4 regions of the Telluria sp. AC161 genome follow, and region 4 is predicted to be linked to each of the others. Evidence: predicted binding sites of a transcription regulator. Region 4 holds the regulator's gene; each other region holds the start of a gene.

Region 1 (5,693 bases), 1.3 Mb from region 4:
GGCCAGCCAACCCGTGACCAGGCATCGAGCTGGCACGGCACGCACGTGGCCGGCACGGTGGCAGCGCGCACCAACAACGGCGCCGGCGTCGCAGGCGTGGCCTACAACGCCAAGGTCCTGCCGGTGCGCGTGCTGGGCAAGTGCGGCGGCTACACGTCCGACATTGCCGACGCGATCACCTGGTCGTCCGGTGGCACGGTCTCGGGTGTGCCAGCCAACGCCAATAAGGCGCGCGTGCTGAACCTGTCGCTGGGCGGCGGCGGTGCCTGCGATGCAACGACGCAAAACGCCATCAACGGTGCCCGCTCGCGCGGCGCCGTGGTGGTGGTCGCTGCCGGCAACGACGCCGTCAACGTCAGCAACGCCAGCCCTGCCAACTGCTCGGGCGTGATCGCGGTGGCGGCCACTGGTCGCACCGGCGGACGGGCGTCGTACTCCAACTTCGGCACGCTGGTGGATGTGGCTGCGCCCGGTGGCGATGGCGCCTCGGGTGTGCTCTCGACGCTTAACAGCGGCACCGGTGCACCGGCCGCGGACAGCTACGCGGCCTACCAGGGCACGTCGATGGCCACGCCGCACGTGGCCGGCGTGGCAGCGCTGATGTTGGCGGTCAACACCAACCTGACGCCGGACGAGATCGAGTCGAAACTCAAGTCGACGGCGCGCGCGTTCCCGGCCAGCTGCTCGGGTTGCGGCACCGGCATCGTCGATGCGGCCGCTGCCGTGGCGTCGGCCACGGGCGGCGGTGGCGGCACACCCGTCACGACGCTGGCCGAAAGCGAGTCGAACAACACGACCGCCACGGCAGACCCGGTCACGGCCAGCAACACGACCGTTACCGGCAACCTGGGCAGCACGACCGACACCGATTACTTCCGCGTCGATCTGCCAGCCGGCAAGACACTCGCAGCGAGCCTCACTCCGACGTCGACGACGGCCGACTACGACCTGTACGTGTACAGCAGCACCGGTGCGCAGTTGGGCACCAGCCAGAACGGCGCCGGCGCGACCGATACTGTCAACTCGGCCAATACCACGAGCAGCACGGCGATCCGCTATGTCCGTGTGACGTATTACGGGGGCGGTACCGGCGCGACCAATGGCCGCTATACGCTGAAACTGAGCTGGTAAGCCAGTAACCCTGCGCTATCTGCATGGCCAGGGTCGTTTTTTGGATCCAGGACACGCGCGATTCGTTCGCGCGTGTTTTTTTTGGGCTCAGGATTCCCTGTTCATAATTGTTAATTAACTGAAATTGCCCGTTACATATTTCGCGTTCAAAAAGTTACGCCAAAGAAAAAATGTTAATGAGAAAACGACCAGTGCAAGTGTTGTAACTATGCTGAAAGGGTATGATTTTCCACGCGACAATATGTTTCCTTGTGGCTACTCTTGGATCTGCCGCTATCGTGCGGCGCCCGGTGCAGCTGGTCTTGTCATGACTCAGGCGCATCGACATCTCTGATGCAGAACTTGAACGGGAAGATCATGAAGCAAACACACTCGATGCACACTGCGGCGTTGACGCGCTGCGCCACACTTTGGCTGGCGCTGGCGTCTCTCCCAACAGGTGCGGCCGCGGCCTCCCAGGAGCCCCAGTCCATTCTGGAAACCGACCGCGTCATCGTGAAGTACCGCGACGCCCAGCCCGCCGCCAATGGATCGACACTGATCGTGGAAGGCGGCAGCAGCGCGCGCAAGGCCAGGCTCGATCGCGCCGGCCAGCAGTTTGGCGTGCTGGTCCGGGAAAGCCATGCGCTGGCGAACGGTGCAAAGGTGTTCAGGCTCGATCGCCGGCACAATCTGGCCGAGGTGCGCTCGCTGGCGACGGAGATGATGATGCGCGATGCGTCGATCGAATATGCCGAGCCGGACCGCATCATGACGCATGCGGCCACGCCGACCGATCCCCGCTATACGGATCAATGGCATTACTACGATACGGTTGGCGGGCTGCGCCTGCCGGCAGCCTGGGATATCTCGACCGGCACCGGCGTGGTGGTGGCCGTGATCGACACCGGCTACCGCCCACACGCCGATCTGAGCGGGCAGTTCCTGCCGGGCTATGACTTCATCAGCACCGCCCCCATCGGCAATGACGGCAATGGGCGCGACAGCGATGCGACCGACCCGGGCGACGGCGTCACGGCCGGCGCCTGTGGTGGCGGTCAGCCATTCTCGGACCAGCCATCCAGCTGGCACGGTACGCATGTGGCCGGCACGGTAGCGGCGCGCACCAATAACGGCGCCGGCGTGGCGGGCGTGGCGTACAACGCCAAGATCCTGCCGGTACGCGCGCTGGGCAAATGCGGCGGCTACACATCCGATATCGCCGATGCGATCACCTGGGCGTCGGGCGGCGTCGTCGCGGGCGTCCCGTCCAATCCCAACAAGGCGCGCGTCCTGAACCTGTCGCTGGGCGGGGGCGGCGCATGCAGCGCCACGATGCAGAACGCCGTCAACGGGGCTCGCTCGCGTGGCGCGGTGGTGGTGGCCGCAGCGGGCAATTCGGCCATGGACGTCAGCAACGCCAGCCCGGCCAACTGCACCGGCGTGATCGCGGTGGCCGCCACAGGCCGTACTGGCGGGCGGGCACGATATTCCAACTTCGGCGCCCAGGTCACGGTGGCTGCGCCGGGCGGCGATGGCGCCGCAGGCGTGCTCTCCACGCTCAACAGCGGCCGGAGCGGGCCGCTGGCGGACACCTACGCGGCCTACCAGGGCACGTCGATGGCCGCGCCGCACGTGGCCGGCGTGGCTGCGCTGATGTTCGCGGCCAACACCAACCTGACGCCGGACGAGATCGCAACAAGGCTGAAGTCGACGGCGCGTGCGTTCCCGGCCAGTTGCACGGGGTGCGGGACCGGCATCGTGGATGCAGCCGCAGCGGCCGCGTGGGCCAGGACCAGCGCCGCGCCAGTTGTTGTCGCCGAAAGCGAAGCGAACAACACCATTGCCACCGCCGATTCGGTTGCGCCAGTCAATGCCAGCGTTACCGGCAACCTGGGCACGACGACCGATACCGATTACTTCCGGGTCGATCTGCCGGCCGGCAAGACGCTCAAGGCGAGCTTGAGCGCGGTGCTGGCAACGGCCAACTATGACCTGCAGTTGTACAACAGCGCAGGCAAGCAACTGAGCGCGAGCGTGAACCGCGCCGGCGTGGCCGACACCGCCACCTTTGCCAATACCAGCACCAGCACGGCGGTCCTCTATCTAAGGGTGGTGTACGCCAGCGGCGGCACCGGTACGAGCAATGGCCGGTATGCGCTGGCAGTGACACGGTAAGTCGGTGGTCACAGGAAGGCTGTCCAGAAATGAGCAACATTTGCACCGGGAAGATTTTTAGAAGATACTGTATGCAATTACAGTAAGCGACCCCGGCAGTTTGTGACCGCATGGGGCGGCCCGCCAGCGTGAACGCCCCAGCCCGAAAAATCATCCACTGCGATTGCGACTGCTTTTATGCATCGGTCGAGATGCGCGACGATCCGTCGTTGCGCGGTCGGCCGTTGGCGGTGGGCGGGCGCGCCGACCAGCGTGGCGTGGTTGCCACCTGCAATTATGAGGCGCGCCGGTTCGGCATCCATTCGGCGATGGCCACGGCCCAGGCGATGAAGCTGTGCCCGGAGCTGGTGGTGATTCCGCCGGCGATGGAAAAGTACCGCATTGCGTCCAGCCAGATCATGGCCATCTACCAGGATTACACGAAGATCGTCGAGCCGCTGTCGCTCGACGAAGCCTACCTGGACGTGACCGATTCGCCGCACTGCAAGGGCAGTGCGACGCTGATCGCGCAGGAGATCCGGCGCCGCATCGTCGAGACGGTGGGCATCACGGCCTCGGCAGGCGTGGGCCCGAACAAGTTTGTGGCCAAGATCGCCAGCGACTGGAACAAGCCCGACGGCCTGTTCCTGGTGCGGCCCGAAGAAGTCGATGCGTTTGTCGCGGCGCTGCCGGTCAAGAAACTGCACGGCGTCGGCAAAGTCACGGCCGAGAAACTCAACCGGCTCGGTGCCCAGACCTGCGCCGACCTGCGCGGCTGGAGCCTGGACAAGCTGCAAGAGCATATGGGCAGCTTCGGCGTACGGCTGTATGACCTGAGCCGCGGGATCGACCATCGCGAAGTCAATACTTCGCGTGAGCGCAAGTCGATCAGCACCGAGGAAACCTATACGCCGGACGTGCCCGACCTGGCCGCCTGCCTGAAGCTGCTGCCCGATTTGCACGAGCATTTGCTGGGCCGCATCAAGCGCGCAAATGCTGAAAAATTCATCAACAAGCTGTTCGTGAAGATCAAGTTTTCGGACTTTCAGCAGACAACCGTCGAATGTGTGGGATATGCGCCCAACATTCCGACTTATGGACGTTTACTGGAGACCGGCTGGGCGCGCGCCAGCCGGCCGGTGAGATTATTGGGCGTCGGCGTGCGCCTGAGCGACACCGAAATTGTCGAGCAGTTACGGCTGTTCGACGATTCTCCGGACGACGTGACAACCCCCTGACATTTTTGACGCTGCGGCGGCTGTGCAGCGTAGAATGTCGTTCCCTAGAAATACTGAAACAAGTGGATTAAACCTATGTGGTTCAAGAATCTCCAGATCTACCGCCTGCCGGCCCCTTGGGCCTACACCCCTGAACAGCTGGAAAAGGCCCTCGAGCCGGGCAGCTTCGTGCCTGCCAACAGCAATGAATTGCTGCGCCAGGGCTGGGACGCACCGCGCCTGAATGGCGGCCTGGTCCATGTCGTGAACAAGCAGATGCTGATCATGCTGGGCACCGAAAAGAAACTGCTGCCGGCATCGGTCATCAACCAGGTGGCCAAGGCCAAGGCGGCCGAGATGGAAGAAGCGCAGGGCTTCCCGCCTGGCAAAAAAGCCATGAAGGAACTGAAGGAGCGCGTGGCCGACGAACTGCTGCCGCGCGCCTTCACGCTGCGCAGCAATGTCTGGACCTGGATCGACCCGGTCAATGGCTGGCTCGTGGTCGATGCGGCCAGCCCGGCCAAGGCCGACGACGTCGTCAAGCTGCTGCTCAAGGCCGTCGACAAGATGCCGCTGGAGTCGCTCCGTGTGCAGCGCTCGCCAGTGGCCGTGATGACCGGCTGGCTCGAAGCCGATGAAGCGCCGTACGGCTTCACGATCGACCAGGACACCGAGCTGCGCGCTACCGGCGAGAGCCGCGCCGCCGTGCGCTACGTGAAGCACACGCTGGAACCGGACGACATCCGCCGCCACATCGCCGCCGGCAAGCAGTGCACGCGCCTGGCCATGACCTGGAACGACCGCGTCAGCTTCGTGCTGACCGAGTCGCTGGCGATCAAGGGCATCAAGCCGCTGGACGTGATCAAGGAAGGCGAAAGCGCGACCCACAACGACGACGAACGTTTCGACAACGATATCGTCCTGATGACGGGCGAGCTGTCGAAGATGCTGGCTGATATCGTCGAAGCGCTGGGCGGCGAAGCCAAGGCGTAAGCAGGCGTCAGGTACATGGCGCCTGAATCAGGCGCCGCTGCATCGAGCGGCCGGACCTGGTGTCCGGCCGTTGTCGTTTTTCGTTTCTCTTTATAATCCCTGGAACACGCCGGCGCTGCGGTTCTTGGTCACGTTATCCCAAGGGAATACCTGACCGTTCATCGCCACGTACACGCCGGCCGGCAGCACTTGTGCGACGCCGCAGGCAAAGCCCAG
Region 2 (5,693 bases), 920 kb from region 4:
AATTTCGATGCTTCGACTTCAGCTGGATCTTCTTCGTCCAGATCGCGGTAAGCGACGATTTCAGGACGGCGATACAGCGCGTTCGCGTCGAAGTTGAATTTGGCGTCCAGGGCGATGATCTTGCCGCTGCCGGTAACGATCAGCGGGTTGATTTCGGCCAACGATGCATCGGTTTCCCAGTAGGCTTTGTACAGGCCCTGCAGGTTCGCACGTGCGTCGGCGATCGAGCCGGCTGGCACACCGATCTTGGCGGCGACGTCGTCAGCCTGCTCATCGGTCAGGCCGACTTTCGGGTCGATGATGACGTTGTGGATTTTTTCCGGGTTGCTGTGTGCGACTTCTTCGATGTCCATGCCGCCTTCCGACGAGGCCATCAGCACGACTTTCTGGCTTACGCGGTCGGTGACGAGCGAGACATACAGTTCTTGTTTGATGTCGGCGCCTTCTTCGACCATCAGGCGACGGACTTTCTGGCCTTCCGGGCTGGTCTGGTGCGTGATCAGCTGCATGCCCATGATCTGGTCAGCGTATTCCTTGACCTGCTCGAGCGATTTGGCGACCTTGACGCCGCCGCCCTTGCCACGGCCACCAGCGTGGATCTGTGCCTTGACGACCCAGACCGGACCACCCAGTTCTTCAGCAGCTTTGACAGCCTCTTCGACCGACATGCACGGAATGCCGCGCGGAACGGTCACCCCGAATTTTCGGAGGATTTCTTTGCCCTGATACTCATGGATCTTCATGCTGGCTTCCCTTCTATCTATTACTGAATTAGAAACGGTTGAACTACAAAAAAAACAAACGACGACTTAACCCGCCGACACGGCCTTGATGGACCAGCGCGGGTAATATTTGGCCACGGCGGGGCCGTCGCTGCGCAGGGCATGGCAACGGTCGAGCTCAAATGGACGGTCGGATGACGTGACGCCTTGCCCGCCTGGGGCATCGACGGTGTCGTCAGCAAAGGCTTGCAGCGCTGCAGTAGGCAGCACCTGGGCCAGTTCGGTCAGGTGGGTGCAGCCGAGCACGCCGGACAGGCGATCTTTCAGATGCAACCGGAAATGGTTCACGAGCGAGAGCCCGATCAACTTCTTGTAGGCAGGGCCGATGGTATCGCAAAAGCCCGGATACGGGACGGCATCGGATGCGGCTTCGGCATCGACGATGTTCAGGTCGCGGTCGATCGTGACACGCAGCTTCAGGTCGTGCACTGGCGTGCCGCCGGGCCGTTCGCCGGAAGCAAGTTCAACAGTACGCGTTTTCACATCGCGGATGCTGGCATCAAGATCCCACATGCCATCGTCGCGCGCATAGGCGTCGACTGTGATGGCGCGCGTATGCCGGAGCGAGCGCGATACGGGAAGAGACAAAGGCATAAATACCAGTGCCGTCGAGACGGCGGTTAGTGATGCAGCCGGTGTGCTAGTGCACGTCACCGCAGCTTCTGCGGCAACAACCGCTCATGCGGCGCTGCTTAAACCCGTAAAGTTTATCACAGCGTCCCGCCCGGTGCATCGCTAAAAGGGGACACCACGGCCAACGTCGACGGAGATGCCCGGACTTGGCAGGCGCTTGACAGCGTGTTTGACGCATATGGTATGCGCATGAAGGACAGCGGCCAGGGGCTGCCATTCATGCCATGAATGAGAGATATGGATTTTCGTTGTGGACACCGCAGACGTAAAAAAGCGCCAGCGTGCAGCGCCATCGCCCGTTGAGGAATATGCCTTGGCATATCGGGGATGACGCTCCACGCTGGCGCCTGAGGCAGCATCGCGTCGTCACTCGTGACTGCAAGCGATCACGAAAACGTTAATTAGTCGGGAAACTCATCGTCGTCGGGCGCACCCTGCATCGCCGCACGCGCCGCACGCTGGGAAAAACCACGCTGCAGCAAGAAGCGCATCTGCTTGGCGCGCGCCGCGGCATCCTCGGCAACCGTACCAAACTTGCGTTGCCAGACTTCGACCGCACGCGCGGTCTCGCTGTCGGACAGCCCGGCCTTGATGTCGACCAGTGCCTCGGTCGTTAATCCATGATTTTTCAATTCGGCCATCACGCGACTGTCGCCATAACGGCTCGCTTTACGGTTGACCAGGGATTCGGCGAAGCGCTCCTGCGACAACCAGTTATTTTTTTCAAGAAAATCGAGCAGGGCATCGACGTCATCGCCCTCTTCCGCATACTTGGACAGCTTGCGGCGCAATTCGAAGCGGCTGTGCTCGCGCTGCGACAGATAGCGCAGCGCGCGGCCCTTGAGACTGAGTACGGGTGCTGGCATGGGTAACGTCAGCCTATCAGCATGGCGCCGGGCGCTGGTGGCAAGCTGCTACCACCGCACCTTGCGCCCGGCTGATTATTCACCAACCGCCTGCAGCTTCGGCTTATCGTCACCACCGATCGTCGGTGGCAGCTCACGCACACCCAAGGCAGTACGGACCTTGTTTTCGATCTCACGCGCCAGGGCTGGACGGTCACGCAGGAACTGACGCGCGTTGTCTTTACCCTGACCAATACGCTCGCCGTTGTAGCTGTACCACGAGCCCGACTTCTCGACGATTTTGTTATCTGCGCCGAGATCCAGAATTTCGCCTTCACGGGACGTGCCTTCTCCATAAAGAATGTCGAAGTGCGCTTCCTTGAATGGCGGGGCAATCTTGTTCTTGACGACCTTGACCTTGGTTTCGTTACCGATCACTTCGTCACCCGACTTGATCGAGCCGGTACGACGGATGTCCAGGCGCACCGATGCGTAGAACTTCAGCGCGTTACCACCGGTGGTGGTCTCAGGGCTGCCGAACATGACGCCGATCTTCATGCGGATCTGGTTGATGAAGATGACCAGCGTGTTGGTGCGGTTGATCGAGCCGGTCAGCTTGCGCAGCGCTTGCGACATCAGGCGTGCCTGCAGGCCGGGCAGCGAGTCGCCCATATCGCCTTCGATTTCGGCGCGTGGCGTCAGGGCCGCGACTGAGTCGATGACGACCAGGTCGACACTGCCCGAGCGCACCAGCGCGTCGGTGATTTCAAGCGCCTGCTCGCCGGTATCCGGCTGCGAGATCAGCAGTTCGCTCAGGTTGATGCCCAGCTTTTGCGCGTAGGTGACGTCGAGTGCGTGCTCGGCGTCGATGAACGCGCAGGTGCCACCCAGTTTTTGCATCTGGGCGATGGTTTGCAGCGTCAGGGTGGTTTTACCCGACGATTCAGGACCGTAGATCTCGACGATACGGCCGCGCGGCAGGCCACCGACGCCCAGCGCGATGTCCAGGCCCAGCGAGCCGGTGGAGACCGTTTGTACTTCTTCGACCGGCGTGTTCGCATCCATGCGCATCACCGAGCCCTTGCCGAACTGCTTTTCAATCTGCGCCAGGGCGGCAGCCAGCGCCTTGCCCTTATCAGCGGCGTTCAATGCGGTTTTTTTGTCGTCCATGGTGTACTTTCTGTCGTGGAGTAGGCAAGGTGTGGGCGGTCACGCGCACTTCAAGAGCCAGTACTGTATAAAAATCCAGTGGTTTTTGCAAGCGAAAAGACGTGGTTATCTTACCAACAATCGCTCAGGACTCGCATTGTGACGGTAAATCCAACACAATAGGAGCCGACCGTCATCCCCGCGCAGGCGGGGATCCAGGTCTTGCGCAAGCAGCCTGCGTGAACCGCAACCACAATGCCAGGAACTTGGGTTCCCGCCTCCGCGGGAACGACGTGCTTATAATCAAAACCCGAGGTGCCCCATGCGAATTCTGCTTGCCGAAGATGATAGCGTACTTGCCGATGGCCTGACGCGCTCCCTGCGCCAGTCCGGCTACGCCATCGATTGTGTCAAGAACGGCCAGGATGCCGATACCGCCCTGTCCACGCAGGAGTTCGATCTGCTCATTCTCGATCTGGGCCTGCCGAAGATGTCCGGGCTTGAAGTGCTGCGCCGCCTGCGCGCCCGCGCCTCGCTGCTCCCTGTGTTGATCCTCACTGCGGCCGATTCCGTCGAACAGCGCGTCGAGGGTCTCGACCTGGGTGCCGACGACTACATGGCCAAGCCGTTTGCGCTGTCCGAGCTCGAAGCGCGGGTGCGGGCGCTGACCCGGCGCGGCGCCGGCGGCGGCGCGGCCGTCGTGCGCCATGGCCCGCTGGTCTATGACCAGGTCGGCCGCAGCGCCTACATCAACGACCAGATGCTCGACCTGTCGGCGCGCGAGCTGGGCCTGCTCGAAGTGCTGCTGGCGCGCACCGGGCGCCTCGTCTCCAAGGAGCAACTGGTCGACCACCTGTGCGAATGGGGCGAAGAAGTTTCCAACAATGCCATCGAGGTGTATGTGCACCGCCTGCGCAAGAAAATCGAGGTCGGCGGCGTGCGCATCGCCACCGTTCGCGGCCTGGGCTATTGCCTCGAGAAATTCTCCGAGGCCAGCGCGGCCGCTGCAGCTGCTGCCGCCGCGAACGACGCCCGCATCGCCGCCACCGCCGCCGACAAGTGAACGCCGGCTTCACGCCCGAGCCCGCGCAGCAGCAGCAGCAGTTCGAGCCGCTCTACGTTCCACCCAACCCCGAGCCGGACGAAAACATCCGTCACTCGCTGTTCGGGGAAATTCTCGACTGGATGCTCGCGCCGCTGCTGCTGCTGTGGCCGATGAGCATTGCGATCACCTACCTGGTCGCGAAATCGATCGCCAATCAACCGTTCGACGACGCGCTCGAAGACCGGGTCACGGTGCTGGGCCAGCAGATCCGCACCGTGGACGGCAAGACGGTCGGCCAGCTGCGCACGGCCGGACGCGACATCCTGCGCGCCGACGACGTCGACAGCGTGTACTACCTGCTGGCTGGCCCGGCTGGCGAACACCTTGATGGCGACCGCGACCTGCCGCGTCCGCGCGCCAACCGCGCCGGCGAGCCGGCCCGCAGCGGCACGGTCGAATTTCGCAACGACACCATCCACGGCACACCGATCCGCGTGGCCTATGCGTATGTGAATCTCGATCCGCTGCACGAACGGACGGCCTCGCCGACGCCGCCGCTGGCATTAGTGCAGGTGGCCGAAACGCTCGACAAGCGCGCCCACCTGGCCAACGAAATCATCAAGGGCGTGATCCTGCCCCAGTTCATCATCCTGCCGGTGATCCTGGCGCTGGTCTGGTTCGCGCTCTCGCGCGGCCTGAGCCCGCTGGCCGAGCTGCAGCAGCGCATCCGCGCGCGGCCACAGGACGATCTGTCGCCGATCGATCCGCGCCAGGTGCCCGAAGAAATCTCGCCACTGGTCGGCTCGTTCAACGACATGCTCGAGCGCCTGGGCAAGACGGTGGAGATGCAGAAACGCTTCATCGCCGACGCCGCGCACCAGATGAAAACGCCGCTGGCGGGGATGCGCATGCAATCCGAACTGGCCCTGCGCGAAGTCGATCCGGCCGAGATCCACCGCTCGCTCGAGCAGCTGGCCAAGAGCTCCGAATCGGCCACGCGCCTGATCAACCAGTTGCTGGCCCTGGCGCGCGCCGAGAACCAGCCGCAGGCGGGCCTGGCATTCGACGAGATCGACCTGGCCGCGGTGGCGCGCGAGACCGTGCAGGACTGGGTGCAGGCGTCGTTCGCCCACCAGATCGACCTGGGTTTCGAGCCGCCCGCCAATGACGACGAACGGGTGATGATCGCCGGCCAGCCCCTGATGCTGCGCGAGATGCTGTCGAACCTGATCGACAATG
Region 3 (5,693 bases), 100 kb from region 4:
CCACATCGGCAAACGGCCGCACGGCGCGCGCCTGCTCGATGCGCTCGGCCGCGTCGACCTTCATCCCGCGCTGCAGCGACAGGCCGAGGCGCACCGCCGGCTGGCGCGTGCGCTCGTGCAGATCGTATTCTTCGAGCGCCGAATCCCAGCCGCTGACGGCGACATCCACTGGCCGCACCTCGATGCCATGGCGGCGCGCGTCCTGCACCAGTTGCGATGGGCTGTAAAAGCCCATCGGCTGGCTGTTGAGCAGCGCGCATAAAAACGCGGCCGGCTCGTGGCACTTGAGCCATGAACTGGCGTACGCCAGCAAGGCGAAGCTGGCCGCGTGCGACTCGGGAAAACCGTATTCGCCGAAGCCCTGGATCTGGCTGAAGATCGCTTCGGCAAACTCAAGCGTGTAGCCGCGTTCGAGCATGCCCGTCGTGATGCGCTCGTAATAGTGTTCCAGCCCGCCCTTGCGCTTCCAGGCCGCCATCGCGCGGCGCAGCTGGTCGGCCTCGCCAGGCGTGAAGCCCGCGCCCAGGATCGCCACCTGCATCACCTGTTCCTGGAAGATCGGCACGCCCAGTGTGCGCTCGAGCGCCACTTTCATCTCGGCGCTCGGATACACGACCGGCTCGAAGCCCTGGCGCCGTCGCAGATAGGGATGGACCATGCCGCCCTGGATCGGGCCGGGGCGCACCACGGCCACCTCGATCACCAGGTCATAGAAGACGCGCGGGCGCATCCGCGGCAGCATGCTCATTTGCGCGCGCGACTCGATCTGGAACACGCCCACCGTATCGGCCTGGCAGATCATGTCGTAGGTGGCCGTATCGTCGGCCGGGATGTCCTGCATCTCGAACACGTTGCCGTAGCGCTGGCCGACCAGCTCCAGCCCGCGCCGCATCATCGACAGCATGCCCAGCGCCAGCACGTCGACCTTCATCAGGCCCAGTTCCTCAAGGTCGTTCTTGTCCCACTGAATGACGCTGCGGTCGGCCATCGCCGCGTTCTCGATCGGCACCAGACGCGAGAGCTTGCCGCGCGCGATGACGAAGCCGCCCGGGTGCTGCGACAAATGGCGCGGGAAGTTCAGCAGCGACTGCGCGAGCGTGGCCCACTGGCGCGACAGCGGCGCCTCGGGATCCAGGCCGCTCTCGGCCAGGCGCCCCAGCAGGTCGGCGCGGCTGTCGAACCAGTGGTGGGTCTTGGCCACCTTCTCGACGATGCCAAGGTCGATCCCCAGCGCGCGGCCGCTGTCCCGCAGCGCGCTCTTGGGGCGGTAGCTGATCACCACCGCCGCCAGCGCCGCGCGATCGCGCCCGTATTTGTTGTAGATGTACTGGATGACTTCTTCGCGCCGCTGGTGCTCGAAGTCGACATCGATGTCGGGCGGCTCGTTGCGCTCGCGCGAGATGAAGCGCTCGAACAGCAGGCTGGCGCGGGCCGGATCGACCTCGGTGATGCCCAGGCAATAGCAGACGGCCGAATTGGCCGCCGAACCGCGGCCCTGGCACAGGATGTGCTGCGAGCGGGCGAAGCGCACGATGTCGTACACCGTCAAGAAGTAGTGCTCGTAACGCATCTCGGAAATCAGCGCCAGCTCGTGCTCGATCTGCGCCTGCACCTTGGCTGGGATGCCGTCGCGAAAACGCCGGTGCGCGCCGATCCAGGTTTCGGCGCGCAAAAAGCTCGCTGCCGTGTGGCCAGGCGGTACGACTTCGTCCGGGTATTCGTAGCGCAGCTCGTCGAGCGAGAATGTGCACAGGCGCGCCACGCGCACCGTTTCGGCCAGCACCTGGGGCGTGTACAGATTGGCCAGGCGCAGGCGCGAGCGCAGGTGCTGCTCGGCGTTCTGCGCCAGCCCGTAGCCGCAGTCGGCCACCGCCTTGTTCAGGCGCGTGGCGGTGAGCGTGTCCTGCAGTGGTTTGCGCGAGCGCACGTGCATGCACACGTGGCCCAGTGCCACGATCGGCAAGCCGTGCTGCCAGCCGACTTCTTCGACCGTGGCGCGGTGCGCATCGTCGAACGCGCGGTGCAGCGATGTCAGGCCCAGCCAGGCGCGGCCCGGGAAGGTCGTCGCCATCCACGCCGCCTGCGCGTGCAGGCGATCGACGTCCTGCGCCTCGTGCCCCGGATACGGCGGCAGCAGGATCGCCAAGCAATCGGGCATGTGGCGCAGGTGCGCGTTCTCCGGCGCCGGGTCGGCCAGGTCATCGGGCATCAACAGGTAGGTGCCCTTCTCGGCCCGCGTGCGCCCGAGCGTGATGAACTCGGACAGGTTGCCATAGCCCTCGCGGTTCTGCGCCAGCAGGATCAGTGACGGCGCCGGGCTGCCATCGGGGTTCTGCAAATGAAAATGCGCGCCGATGATGAGCGGCAGGCCGGCCTCCTTGGCCTCGGCATGTGCGCGCACGACGCCAGCCAGCGAGCATTCGTCAGTGATCCCCAGCGCGAAGTACCCGAGCTGCACCGCGCGCAGGACCAGTTCCTCGGCATGCGACGCCCCTTGCAGGAACGAGAAGTTCGACAGGCAGAACAACTCGGCATAGGGCGGCAGGGTTGTGGCTGCGGGGGGCTGGTTGGTCGGAGGCTGTATCACGCCGGGCTCATGTCAAATGACAAATACTGTATAAAAACACAGTATAGCCGACCTTTTTGACGGCAAGCGCGTTATTTACCGCAGGTAATTAATTATGCAAGCGACTTGATAATACAAAGTTATACAATCAGAACGTTGTGTTAATGCCACATTGCAACGGTAATCGAAGGATCCATTGATAGTATCCGAACATCCTTCGGAGAAACCAGTGCTCAAACTCAAAATCATGCCCCGTTCCGTGTTGGCCAGTCTGTATGGCAGCACCATTCTTGCTTCCCTTGCCCTCGCCCCTGGCGCAGTCCAGGCGCAAACCGCACCCGCCATCACCACCGACGCCGTCGTGCCGAGCGTGAGCGTCGTCGGCTCGCGCCGCGTTGGCGCTGCCTCCAGCACCGACACCCCAGTGGCCATCGACTTCATCCCGATGACCAAGGCGGCCGAACAAAGCGGCCAGTTCGACCTCGCGCAGGTGCTGAGCAACCTGTCGCCGTCGTTCAACTCGACGCGCCAGACCGGCGCCGACGGCGCCGACCTGATCGACTCGGCCGCCCTGCGCGGCCTGGGCTCAGACCAGACCCTGGTGCTCGTCAACGGCAAGCGCCGCCACACGGTCGCGCTGGTGAACCTGTTCGGCGCGCGCAACCGCGGCAACACCGGCACCGACATGAACGGCATTCCCGTGATGGCGATCCGCGAAGTGCAGGTGCTGCGCGATGGCGCCGCCGCCCAATACGGCTCGGACGCGATTGCCGGCGTGATCAACATCGACCTGAAGAAAAGCCTGGGCTGCGAATCGGTAGCCGGCTACGGCCAGTACACCGAGGGCGACGGCGAGAACTGGCAGGCATCGGCCTACTGCGGCGTGGCCCTCGGCGGCGGCGTGCTGGGCATCACCGGCGAATACTCGGACCGCGGCCGCTCCAACCGTTCCGAGCCCGGCAACCCGCGCATCATCGGCGACACCAAAGCCGACAACCAGACCATTTACCTGAACGGCGAATTCCCGGCCGGCGCGGGCGGCAAGTTCTACTTCACCGCCGGCGTGCAGCAGCGCGACGCGTCGTCGGCCGCCTTCGGCCGCGAAGGCCTGGGCTCCGAAGACATCCCGTCGCGCAATTCGGCCGCGATGTACCCGGACGGCTTCGTGCCGTTCATCAATGGCAAGGTCGATGACCGCTGGGGCACCGTCGGCTACCGCTGGACGGCAGGCGAATGGAATGCCGACCTGTCGCAAACCTACGGCTACAACCGCCTGAAGTACAACATCTCCAACACGCTCAACGCCTCGATCGCCAATCTGGATCTGCTGACCGGCGGCCAGGGCCGCAGCGCCGACCGCTTCTACGCGGGCGCGTTCTCGTTCCGCCAGGCGACCACCAACGCCGACATCAGCCGCTTCTACAGCGACGTATTCAAGGGCATGAACGTCGCGTTCGGCCTGGAGCACCGCCGCGAGAACTACAAGATCTTCGCCGGCGAAGTCGGTTCGTGGATCGACGCCGATGGTGTGGGCTTGGGGGGCAACGCCGGTAGTCAGGGCTTCCCGGGCTTCCAGCCGGGCGACGAAACCGATACCGACCGTCACAGCAACGCGGCCTACGTCGACATCGAAACCGACCTGACCGACCGCCTCAAGATCCAGACCGCGCTGCGCTACGAGCGCTACTCGGACTTCGGCTCGACTACCACCGGCAAGCTCGCCGCCGCCTATCGCCTGGCACCGGACCTGCTGCTGCGCGGCTCGGCCAGCACGGGCTTCCGCGCGCCGTCGCTGCAGCAGGCGTACTTCTCGTCGACCTTCACCGACTTCGTCAGCGGCCAGCCGCTGGACGTCGTTCTGGCGCCGAATGGTGGCCGCGTGGCCGCTGCCGCTGGCATCCCGCAACTGAAGGACGAAGAATCGAAGAGCTACACGCTGGGTCTGACCTGGTCGCCAACGCAGGCACTGTCGGTCACGGCCGACCTGTACCGCATCGACATCGATGACCGCATCGTGCTGTCGGGCCGCTTTGACGCCGACAATTACCCGGCGCTGGGCGCGACGCTGCAGCAGCTGGGCGTGGGCCAGGCGCAGTTCTTCGTCAACTCGGTCGACACCAAGACGCAGGGCCTGGACCTGACGGTCTCGCACCGCGCCAACGTGGCCGCGGGCCGCCTGACGACGTTCCTGGCCGCCAACTTCAGCAAGACCGAAGTGCAGCGCGTGAAAGCGCCAGCCGCACTGGCAGGCTTCGAAGACGTGCTGCTGTCCGAGCGCGAGCGCCTGTTCATCGAAGAAGGCGCGCCGCGCCGCAAGGCCACGCTGGGCTTCGACTACGTTCAGGGCAAGCTGGAAACCGCGCTGCGCGTGATCCACTTCGGTCCGCAAACGCTGGGCACGTTCTCGGGTCCACCGGTGCCGAACCAGAAGTACGAAGCCAAGACGTCGGCCGACCTGGCCTTCACGTGGGCCTTCACCGAGAAGACCCGCCTGACGGTGGGCGGCACCAACATCTTCGACGTCAAGCCAACCGTGCAGGATGCGAACGAGACCGACAACGGCTTCAAGTACGAGAGCGTGCAGTTCGGCCTGAATGGCGCGGCGCTGTTCGCGCGCCTGGCGCACCGGTTCTGATCTAATCTGGCTGCGCGGTGAAACAACGGCCTGCAAGCGATTGCAGGCCGTTTTTTATTGGCGCCGGCCGGGCGGGCACGCTGTGTCAGAATGGCGCCTGTCGTCCAAGCCCCTACCTGAAAGCACCATGCACAAACTGATTGCCGAATTGATGCGGCTGTATCTTCCCGCCGATGTGCTGCCGTCCGACATCCTCGCACTGCCGGTCAGCCTGACGGGCGGCGACGGCCAGACGCGCGCCATGATGATCCCGTTTCGCAAGACCAGGGGTGCCGACAGCGAAGCGCACTGGACGCGGCTGTGCGAAGTGGCCAATGCGCTGCAGACGACGCTCAAGCTGCCCGCGCCCGCAGTGAGCATCTCGGGCGGCGATGCGTATTATTTGTGGCTGTCGCTCGCGACGCCGGTGCCGGCCGAGCGCGCGCAGGCTTTTCTCGAGCGCCTGCGTGATGCGTATTTCCCCGAGGTCGAGCTGGCGCCGGACGCGGTGCG
Region 4 (5,693 bases):
TTGGTCATCAGGCTGACCATTTCCTGCGCCCCTTTGACGCACAAGGCGGCGTGCTGATTGAAAAGATCGAAAAACTTGCCCTCGGTGGGCATGAAACGTCCAAACATAGATTCTCCGTATTGACTCTCTGGGATTACGCGGTCGCGCCGACAATGCGGCCACGCGTAAAGGCGGCCATTAAAACATCAATGGCCGCCTTGGTGTTACTACAAATGGTTATTTAGTCACCCTGATACACAGACAGGTTACCGCTGTAATTGCCGAACTTGGTGTACTGACCGATCCAGGTCAGACGGATGGCGCCAATCGGGCCGTTACGCTGCTTGCCGATAATGATTTCGGCCGTGCCCTTGTCGGGCGAATCGGGATTGTAGACCTCGTCGCGGTACAGGAAGATGATAACGTCGGCATCCTGCTCGATTGCGCCGGATTCGCGCAAGTCGGACATCACGGGGCGCTTGTTCGGCCGTTGTTCCAGCGAGCGGTTCAGCTGCGACAGGGCCACCACCGGGCACTGCAGCTCTTTGGCCAGGCCCTTGAGCGAACGTGAAATTTCCGAGATTTCGGCGGTGCGGTTGTCGCCCGGCTGGCTACCTTGCATCAGCTGCAGGTAGTCGACGATGATCAGGCCGAGCTTGCCGCACTGGCGCGCCAGGCGCCGCGCGCGTGCGCGCATCTCGATCGGGTTCAGCGCCGGCGTTTCGTCGATGTACAGCTGGGCATCGTTCATCTTCTGGATGGCGTGCGTCAGGCGCGGCCAGTCCTCGTCGTTCAGGCGCCCCGTACGCAGGCGGTGCTGGTCGAGCTGGCCGACCGAACCCAGCATACGCATCGCCAGCTGGGTGCCACCCATCTCCATCGAGAAGATCGCGACCGGCAGACCCGCTTCAATGGCAACGTTCTCGCCAATATTGACCGAGAACGCCGTCTTGCCCATCGACGGACGGCCGGCAACGATGACGAGGTCGCCCGGCTGCAGACCCGACGTCATGCGGTCGAGGTCGATGAAGCCGGTTGGCACGCCGGTGATTTCGCCCTGGTTTTCGCGGCTGTAGAGCTCGTCGATGCGCTCGACGACCTGCGTGAGCAGCGGCTGGATCGGATTCCAGCCCTGCTGGCCGCGCGAGCCGGATTCGGCAATCGCAAAGATCTTGGACTCGGCTTCGTCGAGCATCTGCTTGACTTCCTTGCCCTGCGGGTTGAACGCATTGCCCGAGATTTCATCGGCCACCGTGATCAGCTTGCGCAGGATGCCGCGGTCGCGCACGATCTCGGCGTAGCGCCGGATATTCGCGGCGGACGGCGTGTTCTGCGCCATCGCGTTCAGGTACTGCAGGCCGCCCACGTCATCGGCCTTGCCGAGCTGGTTGCAGGCCTCGTAGACAGTGATCACGTCGGCGGGTTTGCCGCCGTTGATCAGGCGCACCATCTGTTCGAAGATGATGCGGTGGTCGTAGCGGTAGAAGTCTTCCGCATTCATGAAGTCGGCGATACGGTCCCACGCGGCGTTATCGCGCAGCAGGCCGCCAATGACGGATTGCTCGGCTTCGATGGAGTGCGGGGGGATGCGCAGGGCGTCGAGTTGCGGATCTGGAGATGCTGCGTTCATGGGCGGGATTATACCTTTTCCAGTCCTGTGACTGACATGGTTGGAAAGCCGAAAAGCAAAAAAGCCGGGCGAACCCGGCTTTTTCAGAACTGCGTGCTCAGCACATGTACAGCGTGTGCTTAGGCAGCTTCGCCCACAACAGCGACGGTGATTTCCGACACGACGTCGGTGTGCAGAGCGACTGCAACCGGGAATTCGCCGGTGGTTTTCAAAGGGCCGGTCGGCAGGCGCACTTGCGACTTCTCGACAGCGAAACCTTGCTTGGTCAGCGCTTCGGCGATGTCGAAGTTGGTGACCGAACCGAACAGACGGCCATCAACGCCGGCCTTCTGGCCGATGGTGACGGTCATGCCGCTCAGCTTGTCGCCTTCAGCCTGGGCAGCCGACAGCTTTTCAGCTGCTGCTTTTTCCAGTTCAGCGCGCTTGGCTTCGAACTCGGCGACGGCGCCGGCGGTAGCGCGGCGGGCCATTTTTTGTGGGATCAGGAAGTTACGTGCGTAACCGTCCTTGACCTTGACGACGTCGCCCAGGTTGCCGACGTTGACTACTTTTTCCAACAGAATGATTTGCATAGTGATCTCCAGATGTCTGACTGTCGTGACCGACGATTAACCGTGGTGCAGGTCGGTGTACGGCAGCAGCGCAAGGTAGCGTGCGCGCTTGATCGCGGTGTCGACCTGACGCTGGTAGTGCGCCTTGGTGCCGGTCAGACGTGCTGGCATGATCTTGCCGTTTTCCTGGACGAAGTCCTTCAGGGTGTCGACGTCCTTGTAGTCCACCTGCTCAACGCCAGCGGCGGTGAAGCGGCAGAATTTCTTGCGCTTGAACAGCGGGTTTTGCTGTTTGCGCTTCTCTTTGAGTTTCGCTTTGTTTTTGTCGAACTTTTTACCGAATGCCATTTGAGGCTCCTGTATCTAAATTGCCGGGTTAAGCGGCACTGAAATCAATGATGTGAAACACCAGGGCTTTGCTGTTGCGATTTTTCCGTGCAAGAAATCCGTTGAACCTGTAGCTGGCGCCCAATTCGGCGCTGGCAAACCTGCCCGAAATCTCGCCCGCGGCGAACGCGGGGACTTCGAACGCGACCGACCTTTCGACTCCGGCCTCTTCCTGCTGCGATTCGTGCATCAGGACGGCTGAAACGATTGGCACACCGGCCGGGGTGTAACGCAGTACGTCGCGCTCGGCGATGGTCGCCATGAGCTGGAGGTGGTTTGCGTTATGCACCCGGTGTTACTGGTTACTACGAATAACTGGGAAAAACTTAAGCAGCAGCAGGCGCTGGCGCAGCGGCTGGAGCGGCTGCTGGCGCAGCGGCTTCGGCACGGTGGCTCTTGGCTGCGTCTTCGCGCTGCACCGATTTCATCATCGGCGACGGTGCGGTTTCAGCTTTTTTCAGCTTGACGGTCAGGTGACGCAGAACCGCATCATTGAACTTGAATGCAGTTTCCAGCTCGACCAGGGTCTCGTTGTCGCATTCGATGTTCAGGCAGATGTAGTGTGCTTTTGGCAGCTTCTGGATCTGGTACGCCATCTGGCGGCGGCCCCAGTCTTCAACGCGATGGATGTTACCGCCGCGGCTGGTCACCGTGGTCTTGTAACGCTCGATCATCGCCGGGACTTGTTCGCTCTGGTCCGGATGGACGATAAAAACGATTTCATAATGACGCATGCATTACTCCTTGAGGACGTTTAACAAATGCCCACCTCGGCGTCAAGACGAGTGTGGGAAGGGAAAGCCGGCAATTATAACCTGAATATCGGTGACTTGGAAACCCCCGATGATGCGTTATCGCCTCGATTGACCTCGCATTTGGCATATCTGACTCGACAATTCCAGGGTTTTGACGGCTGTTTGCACTCTGAATCGCGATTTTCGCGATATTTTTTGCGTTTCCCCTTGCGCGCGCGAGAATACTGTACAAAAATACAGGTTACATACATAACCGGTTGCTGTAACACATTTATGCTAAAGCTCACTGCACGGCAAGAACAGATCCTGAACCTGATCAAGGAAGCGATCGAGAACACCGGTTTCCCCCCAACCCGGGCTGAAATCGCTTCTGAATTGGGTTTCCGCTCGGCCAATGCGGCTGAAGAACATCTGCAAGCACTGGCGCGCAAGGGCGCCATCGAAATTTCGCCCGGCACGTCGCGCGGCATCCGCCTGATCGGCGCGAGCGTCGAGGCGATCCCGATGCCGCCACCATCGTTCATGTCGCTGCCGCTGGTCGGGCGCGTCGCGGCGGGTAATCCAATCCTCGCGCAAGAGCACGTCGAAGCCACCTACAACGTCGACGCGGCCATGTTCGCGGCGCGGCCCGATTTTCTGCTGAAGGTCAAAGGCTGGTCGATGCGCGATGCTGGCATCATGGATGGCGACTTTTTGGCGGTCAAGAAAATCGACAGCGCCAAGAACGGGCAGATCGTCGTTGCGCGCCTGGGCGACGAAGTCACGGTCAAGCGCTATCGCAAGACGGGCGATCTGGTCGAACTGCTGCCGGAGAACCCTGACTTCGACATCATTGCCGTCTCGCCGGACGAAGAGTTCGCGCTCGAAGGCCTGGCTGTCGGCTTGATGCGTAGCTGGAACTGATGTCACGGCGCCGGCCTCCCCGGCCGGCGCCTGCTTTACGCTGCCCTGTCCTGCCTACCCCTCTCAGTTCGACGCCTTCTTCACCACCGCATTGTGCTGGTTGATGAATGCCTCGGTGGCATTGCGCCACGCGGCAAAATCCGCCAGGATCATCTTTGAATTGACCTTCGCGCCTTCCGCGATATTCTGCCGCACCTGTTCCAGGTAGGCTGCCGAGGCGTCCGCCTCCTGCTTGTTCATCAGCTTGGCGATATCGGCCGGAATCTTCTTCGTCAGCGGCGACTGCGCGTTCAAATTCGTCACCATCTTGTTGTAGCAATCCTGCCAGCCAGTCACCAGCTTGTTGACCCGATCGATCTCGTCATTCACCTTCGACACGGCCGGAATGCGCGGTGACGGGCAACGGTATTCGCCCGACTGCAGCTCGGCGCCGTCGTAGCCCTTGATCCAGTAATCGATCTCGGCGCGTTTGGTCACGCGCTGCTGCATGACGACCAGCGATTCGGCCGCGACCTTGTTGCCCTTGGCTGCCGACTTCTCGAACAATGCCCTGGCCGCCGCTTCGTCGACGGTGCCCGCTTCGCCATACCAGTACATCTGGCCCAGTTGCTGCTGCGCCTGCGGATTGCCGGCATTGGCCAGCTTGGTGTACAGCTTGAGCGCGCCCGCGTAATCCTTTTTTTCGAACAGCGCATTGGCGTCTTCCAGCTCGCCCGCATAGGCGGTGCTGGCAATAGTCAGAGAAAGGCAGAGCAGGAAACGTTTCATGGGCATCCGAAGAAAATGACAAGCTGACGATGGGGCATCATAGCCCCCTTTTACAGCGGGACTCAACCGTAAAAATGACAAGGCCGGCATCGCGCCGGCCTTCTTTGCATGGCTTTACGCCGCGCGGTAACGCCACGCGGTAACGCCGCGCGGTTACGCCACGCGGTAACGCCGCCTTACGCGTCCAGCGCCTGGCGGAAGTCCTCGACCAGGTCATCGGTATCCTCGATGCCCACCGACACACGAATCAGCGACTCGGCAATGCCCATGCTGGCGCGGCGCTCGGCGCCCATCTCGAAGAAGATCGTGTGCGCCACCGGGATGACCAGCGTGCGGTTATCACCCAGGTTCGAGGCAGGAATCGCCAGCTGCAGGCGGTTGAGGTAATCGAACGGATCGATGGACTCGTGCAGCTCAAAGCTGAGCAGCGAACCGCCAGCGCGGAACAGCGACGTGACGATACCGTGCTGTGGATGCGACACCAGGCCCGGGTAGTGGACCTTTGCCACACGCTCGTCCGCCTCGAGCATTGTGGCCAGCGCCAGTGCATTGGCGCAGGTACGGGTCATGCGCAGCGCCAGCGTCTCGGCGCCAACAGCGATGTGATGCGCCGCTTCCGGCCCGAGCGACGCGCCGAAGTCGCGCAGCGCTTTCGCGCGCAGCTGCGCCATGCCCTGGGCGTGCGCCGGCTGCTTGCGGAAGTTCGGTGCGATGTTCGGA

Evidence for each region. Region 4 encodes LexA, which represses DNA repair genes until DNA is damaged. Its sites were predicted from a motif close to ACTGTATNNNNATACAGT; they were not measured.
Region 1: dinB (DNA polymerase IV) is a predicted target of LexA. The motif match lies at 3,355-3,372, and genes of this name have one in related genera.
Region 2: recA (recombinase RecA) is a predicted target of LexA. The motif match lies at 3,493-3,510, and genes of this name have one in related genera.
Region 3: ACZ0AJ_RS13995 (error-prone DNA polymerase) is a predicted target of LexA. The motif match lies at 2,613-2,630, and genes of this name have one in related genera.

Annotation. Positions count from the first base shown of each region.
Region 1 is NZ_OZ409861.1:4,280,307-4,285,999, reverse strand. Features, by position in the region: gene ACZ0AJ_RS19080 (S8 family peptidase) at 1-1,131, shown strand, start outside; gene ACZ0AJ_RS19075 (S8 family peptidase) at 1,489-3,288, shown strand; gene dinB (DNA polymerase IV) at 3,399-4,505, shown strand; gene ACZ0AJ_RS19065 (recombination-associated protein RdgC) at 4,581-5,477, shown strand; gene ACZ0AJ_RS19060 (asparaginase domain-containing protein) at 5,568-5,693, opposite strand, start outside.
Region 2 is NZ_OZ409861.1:3,944,171-3,949,863, forward strand. Features, by position in the region: gene sucC (ADP-forming succinate--CoA ligase subunit beta) at 1-743, opposite strand, end outside; gene ACZ0AJ_RS17575 (DUF2889 domain-containing protein) at 810-1,376, opposite strand; gene recX (recombination regulator RecX) at 1,817-2,281, opposite strand; gene recA (recombinase RecA) at 2,357-3,430, opposite strand; gene ACZ0AJ_RS17590 (response regulator) at 3,732-4,472, shown strand; gene ACZ0AJ_RS17595 (sensor histidine kinase) at 4,469-5,693, shown strand, end outside.
Region 3 is NZ_OZ409861.1:3,125,316-3,131,008, forward strand. Features, by position in the region: gene ACZ0AJ_RS13995 (error-prone DNA polymerase) at 1-2,587, opposite strand, end outside; gene ACZ0AJ_RS14000 (TonB-dependent receptor plug domain-containing protein) at 2,796-5,201, shown strand; gene ACZ0AJ_RS14005 (hypothetical protein) at 5,329-5,693, shown strand, end outside.
Region 4 is NZ_OZ409861.1:3,020,984-3,026,676, forward strand. Features, by position in the region: gene ACZ0AJ_RS13540 (DUF47 domain-containing protein) at 1-107, opposite strand, end outside; gene ACZ0AJ_RS13545 (replicative DNA helicase) at 221-1,609, opposite strand; gene rplI (50S ribosomal protein L9) at 1,729-2,181, opposite strand; gene rpsR (30S ribosomal protein S18) at 2,218-2,508, opposite strand; gene priB (primosomal replication protein N) at 2,537-2,836, opposite strand; gene rpsF (30S ribosomal protein S6) at 2,874-3,281, opposite strand; gene lexA (transcriptional repressor LexA) at 3,576-4,205, shown strand; gene ACZ0AJ_RS13575 (tetratricopeptide repeat protein) at 4,269-4,973, opposite strand; gene ACZ0AJ_RS13580 (cystathionine gamma-synthase family protein) at 5,150-5,693, opposite strand, start outside.